One region of the Pseudodesulfovibrio alkaliphilus genome, then DNA from elsewhere that is predicted to be linked to it. Evidence: predicted binding sites of a transcription regulator. Region 1 holds the regulator's gene; the other holds the start of a gene.
The links. The regulator sigma-54, encoded in region 1, starts transcription at its own class of promoters, with help from an activator protein. The targets are predictions, from matches to a motif close to CTGGCACGGNNNNTGCTT.
Positions count from the first base shown of each region.

Region 2: the regulator sigma-54 is predicted to act here: its motif matches at 2,779-2,796, upstream of nifJ (pyruvate:ferredoxin (flavodoxin) oxidoreductase).

Region 1 covers NZ_WODC01000007.1:93,461-101,059, reverse strand. Annotated here, with positions in the region: gene GKC30_RS11170 (manganese-dependent inorganic pyrophosphatase) at 1-664, opposite strand, end outside; gene GKC30_RS11165 (PTS sugar transporter subunit IIC) at 759-1,403, opposite strand; gene GKC30_RS11160 (PTS sugar transporter subunit IIB) at 1,459-1,923, opposite strand; gene GKC30_RS11155 (PTS sugar transporter subunit IIA) at 1,920-2,369, opposite strand; gene rapZ (RNase adapter RapZ) at 2,372-3,253, opposite strand; gene GKC30_RS11145 (PTS sugar transporter subunit IIA) at 3,272-3,721, opposite strand; gene hpf (ribosome hibernation-promoting factor, HPF/YfiA family) at 3,724-4,263, opposite strand; gene rpoN (RNA polymerase factor sigma-54) at 4,299-5,705, opposite strand; gene lptB (LPS export ABC transporter ATP-binding protein) at 5,950-6,675, opposite strand; gene lptA (lipopolysaccharide transport periplasmic protein LptA) at 6,676-7,548, opposite strand; gene lptC (LPS export ABC transporter periplasmic protein LptC) at 7,562-7,599, opposite strand, start outside.
Region 2 covers NZ_WODC01000006.1:162,784-170,382, forward strand. Annotated here, with positions in the region: gene GKC30_RS10460 (hybrid sensor histidine kinase/response regulator) at 1-518, shown strand, start outside; gene GKC30_RS10465 (sigma-54-dependent transcriptional regulator) at 541-1,986, shown strand; gene GKC30_RS10470 (HU family DNA-binding protein) at 2,177-2,449, shown strand; gene nifJ (pyruvate:ferredoxin (flavodoxin) oxidoreductase) at 2,880-6,479, shown strand; gene GKC30_RS10480 (L-lactate permease) at 6,591-7,599, shown strand, end outside.

The sequences.
Region 1 (7,599 bases):
GATCGACCACTTCGAGCTGGCCGATGCCGACCTTATTGCCGGACATGTCGAAATCCTTGTAATCACGGAAGACCAGGGATTCGGCCGAGGCGCCGTCGACAGCGGACTTGACTTTGAACATCTCCATGCCAAGGGCCATGACATCGCCGACGCCAGCGATCTTGGCCAGGGCCTCCACAGCGACCTTGTCGGCGTCGGTGGTGGTCACGGACTTGAACATGACGGTATCGCTCAAGATGGCGCAGAGCATGATACCGGCGATGTTGGCGGGAATCTCGACATTGTAAAAGTCGTACATGCTCTTGATGACAGTCGCGGTACAGCCCACGGGCCAGACCCACATCTCGAGCGGATTGGGAGTGGTGACATCGCCAAGCTTGTGGTGATCGACAACGGCGACGAGTTCACCTTTGTCCAGGTTGTCGATGGTCTGGGAAATGTCGGTGTGGTCGACGAGGATGATCTTCTGATCGGTGGCGTCGGTCACGATGGCCGGAGCGGAAAAGCCGAACTTTTTCAGCACGAACTCGCTCTCAGGAGCGATGGCGCCCTGGGTGATCGCCTTGGACTCCATGCCGCGCTTGGTGAAGAGGTCGGCGACAGCGATCGCGGAAGCGACGGTGTCGGTATCGGGGTTCTTGTGTCCTACAACCAGAATTGCCATATCAAGTCCTCCTAATCTGTTGTGTCCTGAACTCAGGATGGTACGCCCTCGAAATAGAATGTGAGGAATATCACAATCAACTCCGGCTGCCAAGCTAAAAGCGAGCCCACAGGGTGAAAAACATGAAAAGGATGATTCCGGCAACAAGCAGGATATAGGCCCGTCTGACCCTGAGCGCCATGACGCCGCCAAGAGTGGCAGCCACCCAAAGGTAGGACCAGGTCACGCCCAGCTCGGTGAAGAGTGCTGGATTGAGGGAAAAGAAGAATTCAAAAAAGTATGTGAGTACAAGCATGGCCGCGTAGAAAGCGAGGCCGGAATACACAAAGGTCCGACCTACGGAGCGCATGACGATGAGGGAGGGAAGACGCGGCGACTCAGGGTTGCGTACCCAGGCGAGCAGCTTGTTGTAGTTGACCTGATCCCGTTCCCGCAGGAGTGCCTCGAGACGGGTGCCCAACCAAGCCAGGGGCATGGAGGCAAAGAGTATGAAAAGGATGCGCCCGGGTTGATCGAGACCGAAAAAAGTCGTCAGCGACAGGGCCGCAAAGGTGGCCACAGTAAGATGCGGCGGTATGTAGGTGCCTACTGGAATGAGATCAAGCCAAAACAACTCGAAAAAAATCGAGATGCACAGACTTGTCTCCACATCGCCCGTGGCCAATCCCCAAAACAGGCCGATGACCAGAGGTCGTTCGAGCAACCCGATGGTCAGGGAGACTCGAAACAGGGAAAACAGGGCAAAAAAAAAGCGACCGCAGCGAACCAGAGAAAGGGGTTGGACAGTGCCATGGCTAGAACCTCACCTGAACAGGGTCGTTGGGCACACAGCGGAAATCAAGTGTTACTCCCTTGCGCGAGAGGTGCCTGAGGCATCCCTCGTCATCGGCGGACAGGGCCACGCTTGGCGATACCTGCCGTTTGCCGGGACTGTAGTGGACGTTGCCGATGTTCAACACGTCAAAGGAGAAACCGCAATCATAGGCGCGTCTGGCGTCGGCGCAGTTTGAAAAGAGAACCAGAATATCGATCCGGTCGCGGTCTGAACCAAGGCTTGCCATGGCTTCCATCACCGCCTCCACCTCGACGAAGGTGCTGGCGATGGTCTGGGGGATGGCCAGAGACATGATCTCCTGCTGAAGGATGTCGTCGGCCAGCTGGTCGTTGGCCACCACAACCATGCTCGCGCCCGTGTAGGGCAGCCATGTCTCGATAATCTGTCCATGGATAAGGCGGTTGTCGATGCGAACCAGATTCATGACGCCTTGCCCTTGGCTGCGGCCCGCTTGCGGAGCATGGCACCGGCAACCTTGATGCCCTGCATTCCGGCATCCATGGCCTTATCGGCCAGGGCGTCAAGGTCCATGAGCCGGGACTGCAGTGTGGCCACCAGCATGGGCAGATTGACGCCGGTAATGACCTCAAGCCGTTCCGACTTCATGAGCGACAGGCTCATGGTGGTGGGAGAACCGCCGAAAAGATCGGTCAGGGCCACGACCCCCCTGCCCTTTTCCACGGATTTGATGGCCTTGCGGATGGCCTCCATGGATTCGTCCACGCCCCGGTCCACATCCACGCCGACGGCCAGACAGTGCTGTTGGGGCCCCAGCACCATCTCGGCCGCCTCAAGCAGAGTTTCACCAAAGGAGCCGTGTGTGACCAGCACCACGCCCACCATGGAAGTGTCTTCGTTCTTCGCGGCCATGATTATCCCAGTTCCATGTGTCTGTGTTCTATGGTGACTGCATACCCTTTTTTCTTCAGTGTCGCCAGCACCGATTCGGCCACGGCCACCGAGCGATGGCGTCCTCCGGTGCAACCCAGGGCCAGGGTGATGCGATAGCGCCCCTCGTCAGCATACAGCGGCAGGATATATGTCAGAAATTCCAGAAATCTGTCATTAAACTCCACTCCCACCTGACTGCCCAGTACAAAGTCGGAGATGGTCTTGTCCAGACCCGAAAGCGGTCGAAGCGCTTCGTCGAAATAGGGGTTTGGCAGAAAACGCAGGTCAAAGACGAAATCCGCTTCGCTCGGAACTCCGTACTTGAAGCCGAAGGTGATGATGTGTACCCGCATCCCCCGGCCCAATTCCTCGATGGCCGACCACTTTGTCTGGATCACGCGGCGCAGATCGTGGACCGAGTAGTCCGAGGTGTCGAGCACCAGATCAGCGCTGGCGCGAATGGGGTCGAGCAGCGTCTTCTCCTGTTCCAGGGCCTGTTCCAATCCCAGCGACTGGCTCTCCAGGGGGTGGGGTCTGCGGGTGGTGGCGTAGCGCCGCATCAGCTCGCCCAGCCTCGCTTCGAGAAAGAGTACCTGAGGCGAGATGCCCATGGCGGCCATCTCCTCAAAGGCGATGTCCCATCCTTCCAGGAATTCCGGCTGGCGCATATCCATGCCCAGGGCCAAACCGCGATACTTCGTGTCTTGTTTGAGGATCAGGCCTGCTATCTTGGCCGACATGCCTGACGGCAAGCCGTCGATGCAAAAAAAACCGAGATCCTCGAAAACCTTAAGTGCGGTGCTCTTGCCCGAGCCCGAGATGCCGGTCACCACGACCACGGGAAAGGTATTGGCAGGTGTCACGGCATGACTCCGGGCGGTCTAAACCTCTTCGAGGAGCTTCCAAAGCGCCTCGAAGTCCTCGGCCCCAATGAATTCGCGACGGAAAGCCTCGTCCTTGAGGACGCGTGAAACCTGGGCGAGGATACGCAAATGCATGCCGGCCACTTTTTCCGGGGCGAGTACGAGAAAGAAGATGGTGCATGGTTTGTGGTCCAGCGCCGTGAACTCGACGCCGGAAACGCTCCTGCCAACCACTACAATGACCTGTTCCAAGTCTTCGAGCTTGCCGTGGGGGATGGCAATGCCGTCGCCTATGCCCGTGGTGCCCAGGTTTTCGCGATCAAGAAGGACACGGACCGCATGGTCCGTGTCCATTTCAGGATATTTCTCCCCCACCGGGGTGAGGAGTTCCGCGAGTACCTCCGGCTTGGAGCCGGAGACGAGATCGTACAGGACAAGATCCTTGTCCAGGTAATCACCGAGTTTCATGCTTAATTTCCAGGATCGATCAGACCGAAGTCGCCGTTCTTGCGCTTGTAGATGACATTGACGCCCTCGGTCTCCGCATTGCGGAAGACGAGGAACTCGTTGTCGAGGGAGTCCAACTGCAGGGCTGCCTCGTCAACGGACATGGGCTTGGGTTCGTATGTGTCGGTTCCCACAATGGTCGGGCCGGGTTTTCCCGCCTTGCCTTCATAGGAAATGAAGTTCATCTGGACCTTGTTGCCACGGGCCTGCCTGCTGCGATCCTTCATCTTCTCGCGCATGCGTCGCAGCTGTGCCTCCAGCTTGTCGAGGACCATGTCGATGGTCGAGTACATGTCTTCGGAATCTTCATAGGCCGAGATGTGGATACCGTCGGCATTGAGGATTATATCAGCCTTGTGACGAAACTTGTCCACCAGCAGGTTGACCTGGAGGTCGGCCTCCGCGTCGGAAACATACTTGCCCACCTTTTCAAAGCGCTTCTGCGCATATCCCTTGAGATGATCAGACGGCTCAAAGTTCTTGAAAGTGAAGCTTATGTTCATACATTCCTCCTGGTTGAATGTGTGGAAAGCCTGCCTTAGAAATACTGCTTTCTCTTGGAGGACGAGGCAATGCCCATGGCGGAACGGTATTTTGCAACCGTGCGCCTGGCGATGTTCACCTCCAGTTTTTCCTGGAGAATCTCGCCGATACGCTCATCGCTCAGGGGCTTTTTCTGGTCCTCCGCGGCGATCATCTGCTTGATGAGCGCCTTGACACTTTCCGAGCCCACCTGGGAGCCGTCGTTGAGGTCCAGCGCACTGTTGAAGAAGAACTTCAACTCGAAGATGCCGTGTGGGGTGGACACATACTTGCTGGTGGTGATGCGGCTGACAGTGGACTCGTGCATCTCGATATCTTCTGCCACCTCCTTGAGGATCAGAGGTTTGAGTTTTGTCACACCTTCCTCAAAGAATTCACGCTGAAAGCGGACAATGCTCTCCACTACCTTGTACAATGTTCTCTGCCGCTGGTACAGGCTTTTCATCAGCCAGGCGGCCGAGCGCATTTTCTCCTGAAAGTAGTCCTTCTCCTTGTTTCTGGCACCCTGCATGGTTTCCATGTAATAGGAGTTCATCTGCAGCCTGGGCAGTCCGTCCTCGTTGAGAATGATGACGAAGTCGTCCCCGTATTTGTAAACGAAGACATCGGGGCTGACATAATGCGGCTCGGTGCTGGAGAAATGCGACCCGGGCATCGGGTCGAGGGTTTGCAAAAGCTCAATGTACGACTTGAGATCGTCCATGGAAATCTTGAACTTGCGGGCCAGAGGCTTGAAACGGTTCTTTTCAAGGTCTTCCAGATGATCGCGGACCAGGGAAACCAGGATGGGGTCGTCGAAGCCGAGCACTTCCATCTGGACCAGCAGACATTCCTGCGGGGTTCTCGCAGCGATGCCCACCGGGTCGAGCCGCTGAACCCGAAGGACGACGGACTCCACTTCCTCGGGCGCGACCTCGGCCATGGCCGCCATCTCTTCTGCTGACGCCTGGAGATACCCATTGTGGTCAAGGTTGCCGACAATCACCTCGCCGATGGACAACTCACGTTCGGTGAAGTCGGAAAGCCGCATCTGCCAGCCGATGTGACCTTCCAGCGATGGTTTTGAGGCCAGCCGGGCCTCGAAGGACAGCCCTTCTTCGGGAACCTCCAGATCGCGGGCCGTGGATTGCTTGGAAGTGCTCGAAAACTCACCGAGGTAGTTTTCCCAATCCGCAGTACGGACAAGCTCCTCCTCGGCCTGGGATTCGGTCAGTTTCTCGGGCTCGCGAATCTCGGTTTCCACCTCGGCTTCATCGAGAAAGGGATTCTCCATGAGCTCCTGCTGAACGGTTTCGAGCAGTTCCAGGCGGGAGAGCTGCAGGAGCTTGATGGCCTGCTGCAGCTGCGGTGTCATGACCAGCTGCTGGGAAAGCTTGAGTTGCTGCCTGAGTTCCAATCCCATATTCTAGACCTCTCGGCGCGGGCTCCACATGGCTCCGCGCCGGGGGTTCGCGACAGTTTTTTTCACCGATCCATTCAACTCCTGCTTTCAACCCTGCCACACATCAAAGCAGGAAGCAATATCTGCCTGATAACCATCTGACAAGCTTGCATTATTCAGATAGGATTATCGGCATGAAAAAAGTGTACCAACGATTCACCCCGCTGTAAATCGCCAAGAACGGATGCAAGGGGAAAAAAGACGTTTAGAGGCGGAAGTCCTCACCCAGATATATCTGACGGGCGCGACTGTCTTGCACGATCTCTTCGGGGCTGCCCTCAAGGATGACCGTGCCCTCGTAGACGAGATAGGCTCTGTCACATATGTTAAGTGTTTCCCGAACATTATGATCTGATATGAGGATGCCGATGTCCATGCTCTTCAGCACGGAGATGATCTCCTGAATGTCGATAACCGCAATGGGGTCGATGCCAGCGAAGGGCTCGTCGAGCAGGATGAACTTGGGATCCATGATCAGGGCTCGGGCTATTTCGAGCCTGCGGCGCTCACCGCCCGAGAGGAACATGGCCGCCTGGTCCGCCAGCTTGGTAATGGTGAACATTTCCAGCAACTCGTTGGCCCTCTTGTGTTGGGCGGCGGGGGGCAGATCCGTTTGCTCGAGGATTATCTGGAGATTCTCGCGTACCGAGAGTTTCTTGAAAATGGAACTCTCCTGGGGCAGATAGCTCACGCCCATGCGGGCCCGCTCGTGCAGGGGCCTGTCGGTCAGTGGTTCGCCATCAAGGGAAACATGGCCTGTATTGGGCTTCACGATGCCCACCAGCATGTAGAACGTGGTGGTCTTGCCTGCCCCATTGGGACCGAGCAGGCCGACCACCTCGCGACGGTGCACCTCAAGGTTGATACCGTGCACCACCTCCTTTTGGCCATAGCGTTTGGAGAGGTTGGCTGCGACAAGTCCGTCCGGCATCTACTGCACCTTGATCTTTTCGGGGGTCAGGAAGATGGCCTTAACGCGCTTGCCCTTGCCGCCCACCACTTCGCTGCGATTCTCGCGGACATGGAAGTTGATCACCTCGCCGGTCAGGCTGTTGGGGCCGTCCTGGAGCATGGGATCATCCTCCATGCGAAGCAGTTGATCCTCCACGAAATATGTCAGCTTGCCGCAGGTGCCCTCGGTGCTGCCTTTTTTGGCCCGCACGGTCCCTTCGGCCACGATGCGCTCAATGCCGTCCACGGAAAACTGTTTGCCGGTACTTGAGGAAAGAAAGGCCGAAAGCCGGTTGGCCCAAAGGGTCAGCTCTCCGTGCACGGCCACCACATTGCCGATAAAGGTGACAGTCCTGCTGTTTTCGTCATAGGTCATGCGATCCGAGGTGATCTTGACAGGAACCCGGCTGGGATCGACGCCCACCTGGATGGGGGCAGGCGGGGTCGGGGCGGCCGGGGCCTTGACCGAGCCCTCGCCCCGGGCCGGGCCGGAGTCTGTTGTCTGGGCGGTGTCCGTAGCGCCGGGCAGAGGCGCACCGGCCGACGGGGACGCGATCACCTCCAAGGCTTTGCCCTCCACAGGGCTCAAAAACCTAGCATTGGCATAGCCCAGGGCGCGGCTTTCGTCGCGCTCGGCCTCGGTGAGGTCAAAGACCGCATACCAGCCGTCCTTGGGAAAATCGACCCTGACGCGCTGCCCCTTGGTCAGGGTGAGCACATGCTCGCTCCGCGGAGAGCGGGCCTCGCGCACGTTGAGATTGCTTGCAGCCTCGCGCACCTCGCCCCAATCGGCCCCGAAGGCCGGGGAAATAAAGGCGAGCAGACAGGCCGCAGCAATGAGCCATCGTGTCATATTTATCAAATGCTTACTCCCTGCCCTGGTCCTGAAACGGACTCGTGTCAA
Region 2 (7,599 bases), on a different contig from region 1:
CCGTTGTCCACGGCATAGTCAGGAGCCACAGGGGCGGATTGCGGGTTCTGCCCAAGCCGGGCGGAGGCATTGTCTTCGAGGTTTTCCTGCCCCTGGCCGAGGGCATTGATTCGGAGAGCCCGGCGCGGCCGACCGGCCCGGTCCTGCCCGGGGGCCGCATCCTCTTCGTGGAGGACGACCGGGATCAGTTGGAGTCTACTCCCCGCCTACTCGAATCCATGGGCTACCGCGTTACCGCGGCAGACGCCCCGGATCAGGCCCTGGCCCTGGCCGAGGCCCTGCCGTGCCCCTTTGACCTGCTCATCACCGATTATGACATGCCGGGCATGAGCGGCACACAGTTGGCCAGACGGCTGGGGGAGATAGCTCCGCTTCTGCCGGTGGTCCTGGTTTCCGGGCGCGAGGATGCGGCATCTGCGGCCGTCCTCTTGCCCAATATCCGGCAGGTGGTTATCAAGCCCTACGACAAGGACGATCTCGCGGCCGCCATAGCGGGCGCGCTCAAGGTAACGAAGTGACCGGACAAGCGAGGAAGAGGACGTGGCCCACATCCTGGTGATAGACGACGATATCGAGGTCTGCGAGACCCTGGAGAGCCTCATCGGCAGACTCTCGCACGACTGCGACACGGCCCAGACCCTGGGGCGGGGGTTGTCCCTGGCCGAGGGCAAGTCCTATGATGTCGTTTTTCTCGATGTGCGGCTGCCCGACGGGAACGGGCTCGACATACTGCCCCGGCTCATGGCGCTCCCCAATCCTCCCGAGGTGGTCATCCTCACTGGCCAGGGCGACCCGGACGGGGCGGAGATGGCTATCGAGGGCGGAGTGTGGGACTACCTGCTCAAGCCGTCCAGCGTGCGTGAAATCTCGCTCACCCTGGGACGTGCGCTGAAGTATCGGGAAGAGAAGGCGGGCAAGTCGGAGATAGAGTCCCTTGATCTTTCGGATGTGGTGGGCAAGAGCCCGCTGATCCGGGCGAGTTTCGAGTTGCTGGCCCAGGCGGCCCGCACGGACACCAACGTGCTCATCACTGGCGAAACCGGCACGGGCAAGGAGCTTTTCGCCTCCACCATCCACGAGAACTCGCGCCGCCGGGACGGCAGATTTGTTGTGGTGGATTGCGCAGGGCTGACCGAGACCCTGGTGGAGTCCACGCTCTTTGGCCACCGCAAGGGAGCCTTTACCGGAGCGCAGGCCGACCGTATCGGCCTGGTCAAGCTGGCCGACAAGGGCACGCTCTTCCTCGACGAGGTGGGGGAGATGCCCCTGTCCATTCAGAAGGCGTTCTTGCGTGTGCTCCAGGAGCGCACCTTCCGCCCGGTGGGCGATACCAGGGAACAGACCAGTGATTTCCGGCTGGTGGCCGCTACCAATCGCGACCTTGATGTCATGGTGGAGAAGGACCAGTTCCGTGCCGATCTGCTTTTCCGCATCAAGACCATGCGTATCCATCTTCCGCCGTTATCCCAGCGGCCGGAGGACATCCGCTCTCTGGCCCTGTTCCATGTGGAGCGGCTGTGCAGTCAGTACGGCATGGAGCGCAAGAGCTTTGGCTCCAACTTCTTCACCGTGCTCGAAAGCTACAGTTGGCCGGGCAATGTTCGTGAGCTCTTCAATATCCTTGAGCGGGCCGTGATAGCGGCGGGCAACGAGAAGACCATCTACGCCATGCACCTGCCACGCGCCCTGCGCATTGAGGTGGCCAAGGCGCAGATCGAGCGCATGACCGGCTCAGAGGTGGTGCCCGGGAAAAACGTGGGGCTGGTGGACGGCATGGTCGTCCGAAAAATCGGACAGGATGTTTTCGAGGATATCTTCGACCAGGCGCTCCCTTCCCTGCGCGAGTTCAAGGGAACGGCGGAAAAAGTCTATCTGGGCGAGTTGATCCGCCAATCCGGGGGTGATCTGGCACGAATCCTGGAAGTGTCCGGTCTTTCCCGCTCTCATTTGTATTCCCTGCTCAAGAAATATGGGCTGTCCCTCTGACGGGCTGGGGAAAAAACGGACGATTCTCATGTCGGTTGCCGTCAGGAGGTCCGGTTAACCCCCAATAGCCGCAATTTTTTTTGCGCAGGGGCTTTTTTGGGCTTCCTTTCATTTCGTCATGTGTGTATGGAGGGCTAATACTTTTGCGTTCCGTGCACGGAAACCATTTTCATCAACATAGGAGAGACAGATGACCAAAGCAGAACTTGTTGCCAAAATCGCTGAGAAGAACGGCACCTCCAAGGCCCAGGCCGAGGCGTCCATGAATGCCATTCTCGAAGTCATCCAGGCCGAGCTGGCCGCCGGAAACAAGCTGACCCTGACCGGGTTCGGCACCTTCAGCGTCAGCGAGCGCAAGGCACGCACCGGCCGCAACCCCCGTACCGGCGCGGACATCAAGATCCCCGCCTGCAAGGTTGCCCAGTTCAAGCCCGGCAAGGTTCTGAAGGAAGCTGTTAAGTAGTTCGCGCCCGCGCTGTTGGCGAGGGAGCCCTCCCGGTTTTCGGGAGGGCTCCCTCTTTTTTTTTCATGTCCGGGCAGGGGATTGTTTCCTTGTTCTTTCCATGAAAACGGACACGTCTGTTTTTTCGGATTCATTTTCGTGTTGTGTTTTTTTCGTAACAGCCTAACTTTATGGAGCAGAGTCGCCATCAGCCGTAGTCTTCTCCCGATCTTCACGCTGGCAGGGGAGTCCGTTTTTTCGGACGCATTGGCGACCCCCCCCCTGTTCTTATTCCCACCCGACCAGACCCAACGCCCCGTCATGGCGTGATAAATTCCCAAGCAGTTTTTTTGGCATGGATGTTGATTAAGCCGGGCCGGATTGTCCGGTCCGCATGTGACCGCACCCGCGGAATATTTCTGACAACAACGCCTCAGAGGAGAACGACCACATGTCCAAGATGAAAACCATGGACGGCAACACGGCTGCGGCCTGGGTTGCCTACGCCATGAGCGAGACGGCGGCCATTTATCCCATCACTCCCTCGTCCACCATGGGCGAGATCGCGGACGAATGGGCCGCGCAGGGTCGCGAGAACATTTTCGGCCAGAAAGTGCGTATCCGCCAGCTGCAGTCCGAGGCGGGCGCAGCGGGCGCGGTGCACGGAGCACTGGCCGGCGGTGTCCTGACATGCACCTTTACCGCGTCCCAGGGGCTTTTGCTCATGATCCCGAACATGTACAAGATCTCCGGCGAGCTTTTGCCCGGAGTCTTCCATGTCTCGGCCCGGGCCATCGCTGCCCATGCCCTGTCCATTTTCGGCGATCACCAGGATGTCATGGCCTGTCGCCAGACCGGCTTCGCCATGCTTGCCTCGGCCAGCGTCCAGGAGGTCATGGACCTCTCCCTGGTGGCCCATCTGGCCACGGTGGAGGCCAGCGTGCCCTTCCTCAGCTTCTTCGACGGGTTCCGCACCTCCCACGAAATCCAGAAGATTGAAGCCATCGACTATGCGGACATGAAGCCGCTCCTGAACATGGACAAGGTGGCCGCCTTCCGCGCCCGGTCCATGAACCCCGAGCATCCGGACATCCGGGGCACGGCCCAGAACCCCGATATCTACTTCCAGGGTCGCGAGGCGACCAACGCCTACTACGACGCCATCCCTGGCATCGTGGAGGAGTACATGGCCAAGGTTTCGGCCCTGACCGGCAGGAACTACAAGCCCTTTGACTATGTGGGCGCACCCGATGCCGAGCGCGTCGTCATCGCCATGGGCTCCGCCTGCGAGGCCATCGAGGAAGTGGTCAACGCCCTGTGTGCTCGCGGCGAGAAGGTGGGTCTGATCAAGGTCCGGCTGTATCGCCCGTTCTCGGCCAAGCATTTTCTGGCCGTTTTGCCCGCCTCGGCCAGAACAGTGGCCGTGCTCGACCGCACCAAGGAGCCGGGTGCTTTGGGCGATCCGCTCTACCAGGATGTGCGTACAGTGTTCGGCGAGCAGGGCATGAGCCTGAACGTGCTGGCCGGCCGTTACGGCCTGGGCTCCAAGGAGTTCACCCCGGCCATGGTCCAGGCCGTGTACGACAACATGGCCGCTGCCGAGCCCAAGCGCCACTTCACCGTGGGCATTGAGGACGACGTGACCAAGACCTCGCTGGCCGTGCCCGCCGTGGCCGACACCACCCCCGAGGGAACCGTGCAGTGCAAGTTCTGGGGTCTTGGCGCGGACGGCACCGTGGGCGCCAACAAGCAGGCCATCAAGATCATCGGTGACAATACCGATCTCTACGCCCAGGGGTATTTCGCCTACGACTCCAAGAAGTCCGGCGGCATCACCATCTCCCACCTGCGCTTTGGCGAAAAGCCCATCCAGTCCACCTACCTGGTCTCAGCGGCCGACTACATCGCCTGCCACAACCCAAGCTACGTGCACCTCTACGACGTGCTCGACGGCATCAAGGACGGCGGCACTTTTGTTCTCAACTGCCCTTGGACCGCCGAACAGATGGATGCCGAGCTGCCTGCTGCCATGCGCCGGACCATCGCGCAGAAGGGGCTCAAGTTCTACACCGTGGACGCGGTCAAGATCGCCCAGCAGGTGGGGCTTGGCGGGCGCATCAACATGATCATGCAGACCGCATTCTTCAAGCTGGCGGATGTCATTCCCTTTGACCAGGCCGTGGCCCTGCTGAAAGACGGCATCAAGAAGGCTTACGGCAAGAAGGGCGACAAGATCGTCAACATGAACAACGCCGCCGTGGACAGCGCGGTGGACGCCATCGTCGCGATATCCGTGCCCGAAGCATGGAAGACCTTGGCCGACGATGCCCCGGTCGTGCGCAGCGAGCCGGAATACGTGAGCAAGGTCATGCGCCCGGTGCTGGCCCAGAAGGGTGACGATCTCCCTGTTTCTGCATTCAGCGTGGACGGCACCATGCCCTTGGCCACCTCCAGGTTCGAGAAGCGCGGCGTGGCCATCAACGTGCCAGAGTGGATCGCGGACAACTGCATCCAGTGCAACCAGTGCGCCTTTGTCTGTCCTCACTCGGCCTTGCGCTCGGTGCTGGCCACCGACGAGGAGCTTGCCGGCGCTCCGGCGACCTTTACCACCCTTGAGGCCAAGGGCAAGGATGTCAAGGGACTCCGCTTCCGCCTCCAGGTCGCCGCGCTGGACTGCCTGGGCTGCGGCAACTGCGTGGACATCTGCCCGTCCAAGGACAAGGCGCTGGTCATGAAGCCCATCGCCACCCAGACCTCTGAGCAGGTTCCCAACTTCGACTTCACCGAGACCATCTCCTACAAGGACGCCTTCAAGCGCGACACGGTCAAGGGCAGCCAGTTCCGCCAGTCCCTCATGGAGTTCTCTGGCGCGTGCTCGGGCTGCGGCGAGACCCCGTATGTCAAGGTGCTGACCCAGCTCTTCGGCGAGCGCATGGTCATTGCCAACGCCACGGGCTGCTCGTCCATCTGGGGTGCCAGCGCTCCGACCACGCCTTACTGCGTCAATAGCCACGGCCACGGTCCGGCCTGGGGCAACTCGCTCTTCGAGGACGCGGCCGAGTTCGGCTACGGCATCGACATGGCCGTGTCCCATCGCCGCGAGCATCTGGCCCGGCTGGCCGAAAAGGCCCTTGAGTCCGCCTCAGGCGAATTGAAGGAGGCCCTGGCCGGCTGGCTTGCCAACCGCGACGATGCCGATGGCTCCAGCCAGTGGGGCGGCAAACTCAAGGCCGCCCTTGCGGGCGCAACCGATCCGACCTTGGTCGAGATCGCCTCCATGGCCGACCTCTTCACCAAGAAATCGGTCTGGATCTTCGGCGGCGACGGCTGGGCCTACGACATCGGCTACGGCGGCGTGGACCACGTCCTGGCCTCTGGCGAGGATGTCAACATCCTGGTCATGGACACCGAGGTTTACTCCAATACCGGCGGCCAGTCCTCCAAGGCCACGCCCCTTGGCTCCATCGCCAAGTTCGCGGCCGCGGGCAAGACCACGGGCAAGAAAGACCTGGGCCGCATGGCCATGACCTACGGCTACGTCTACGTGGCCCAGGTGGCCATGGGCGCGGACAAGCAGCAGATGCTCAAGGCTTTCCGCGAGGCCGAGGCTTACAAGGGCCCCTCGCTGATCATCGCCTACGCGCCGTGCATCAACCAGGGCATCAAGAAGGGCATGGGCAAGACCCAGTACGAGCAGAAGCTGGCTGTCGATTCCGGCTACTGGCCGCTCTATCGCTTCAATCCCGCTCTGGCGGACGAGGGCAAGAACCCGTTCGTACTCGAATCCAAGGCTCCTGACGGCACCTTGCAGGAGTTCCTCTCCGGTGAAAACCGCTACGCCATGCTGGAGAAGTTCCACCCGGAAATCTCCCAGGCGTTCCGGGCAAAAATAGAAAAGGACTACGCCACGCGTTACGCGATCCTGAGCCACATGGCCGAAGCCGACTTCAGCGCAGCCGCTGAGGACGACGAAGCCGGAAAGGCCGCGTGCGACACGGGTGTGTCGGCCGAAAGCCCCGGCTCCGGCGAGCCGTGCGACGACGGTAGATAGCGTTTGAGGTTTGCGCGGGGTGCGGATTTTTGCGGAGGCTCTGCCTGATCCGCGCCCCGCTTGTTTGTAACAGTGTGAACCCTGGCGTTCACAACAATGGAGGTGTTCATAATGTCTTTGGAGGTTCTTGCTCTCGTTGCGCTGCTCCCTATCCTGGTGGCGCTTGTTCTCATGGTGGGCATGCGCTGGCCCGCCACCAAGGCCATGTCCTTGGCTTGGCTCACCGCTGCCGCCGGAGCCGTCGTCGTCTGGGGGCTGCCTGTCAAATACGTTGCCGCCTTGAGCCTGCAGGGGTTCGTCACGGCCATCGGCATCCTGATCATTGTTTTTGGTGCCATCCTCATCCTGCGCACCCTGCAGCATTCCGGCGGCATGGAGACCATCCAGCACGGGATGCAGAACATCACGCCTGACCGCCGCATCCAGGCGATCATCATCGGGTACATGTTCGCTGCCTTCATCGAGGGCGCGGCAGGCTTTGGCACCCCGGCAGCACTGGCCGCGCCGCTGCTGCTTTCCCTGGGTTTCCCCCCCTTGGCCGCCGCCATCATCTGCCTGGTCTTCAACTCCTTCCCCGTGACCTTCGGCGCAGTCGGAACCCCGGTCGTACTCGGCCTGAAGTTCCTTGCTCCGGGCGTTGATCAGGCCGTGGCCACCGGAGCTGCCGGTGTCAACTTCAGCTCCATGGGTGATTTCATTGCCTTGGTCGGCCAGTGGGCCACCCTCATGCACCTGAGCATGATCTTCATCCTGCCCATCTTCATGCTCGGATTCATCACCCGCTACTTCGGCCCCGAACGCAGCTGGAAACCCGGCCTGGCCGCCTGGAAGTTCTGCATATTCGCAGCCGTTTCCTTTGCCGTTCCCTACCTGATCTTTGCCTGGAACGTCGGCCCGGAATTCCCGTCCCTGATCGGCGGTCTCGTCGGCCTGGGCATCATCGTTGCCGGTGCCAAGGCCGGTTTCTGCATGCCCAAGGATAGCTGGGATTTCGGCCCCGCCGACAAGTGGAGTGCCGAATGGACCGGCAGTGTTTCCGCCGAGTCCTCCGAGTTCAAGGCCCACATGAGTCAGTTCAAGGCCTGGTTGCCGTATATTCTCATCGGTCTGATCCTGGTCG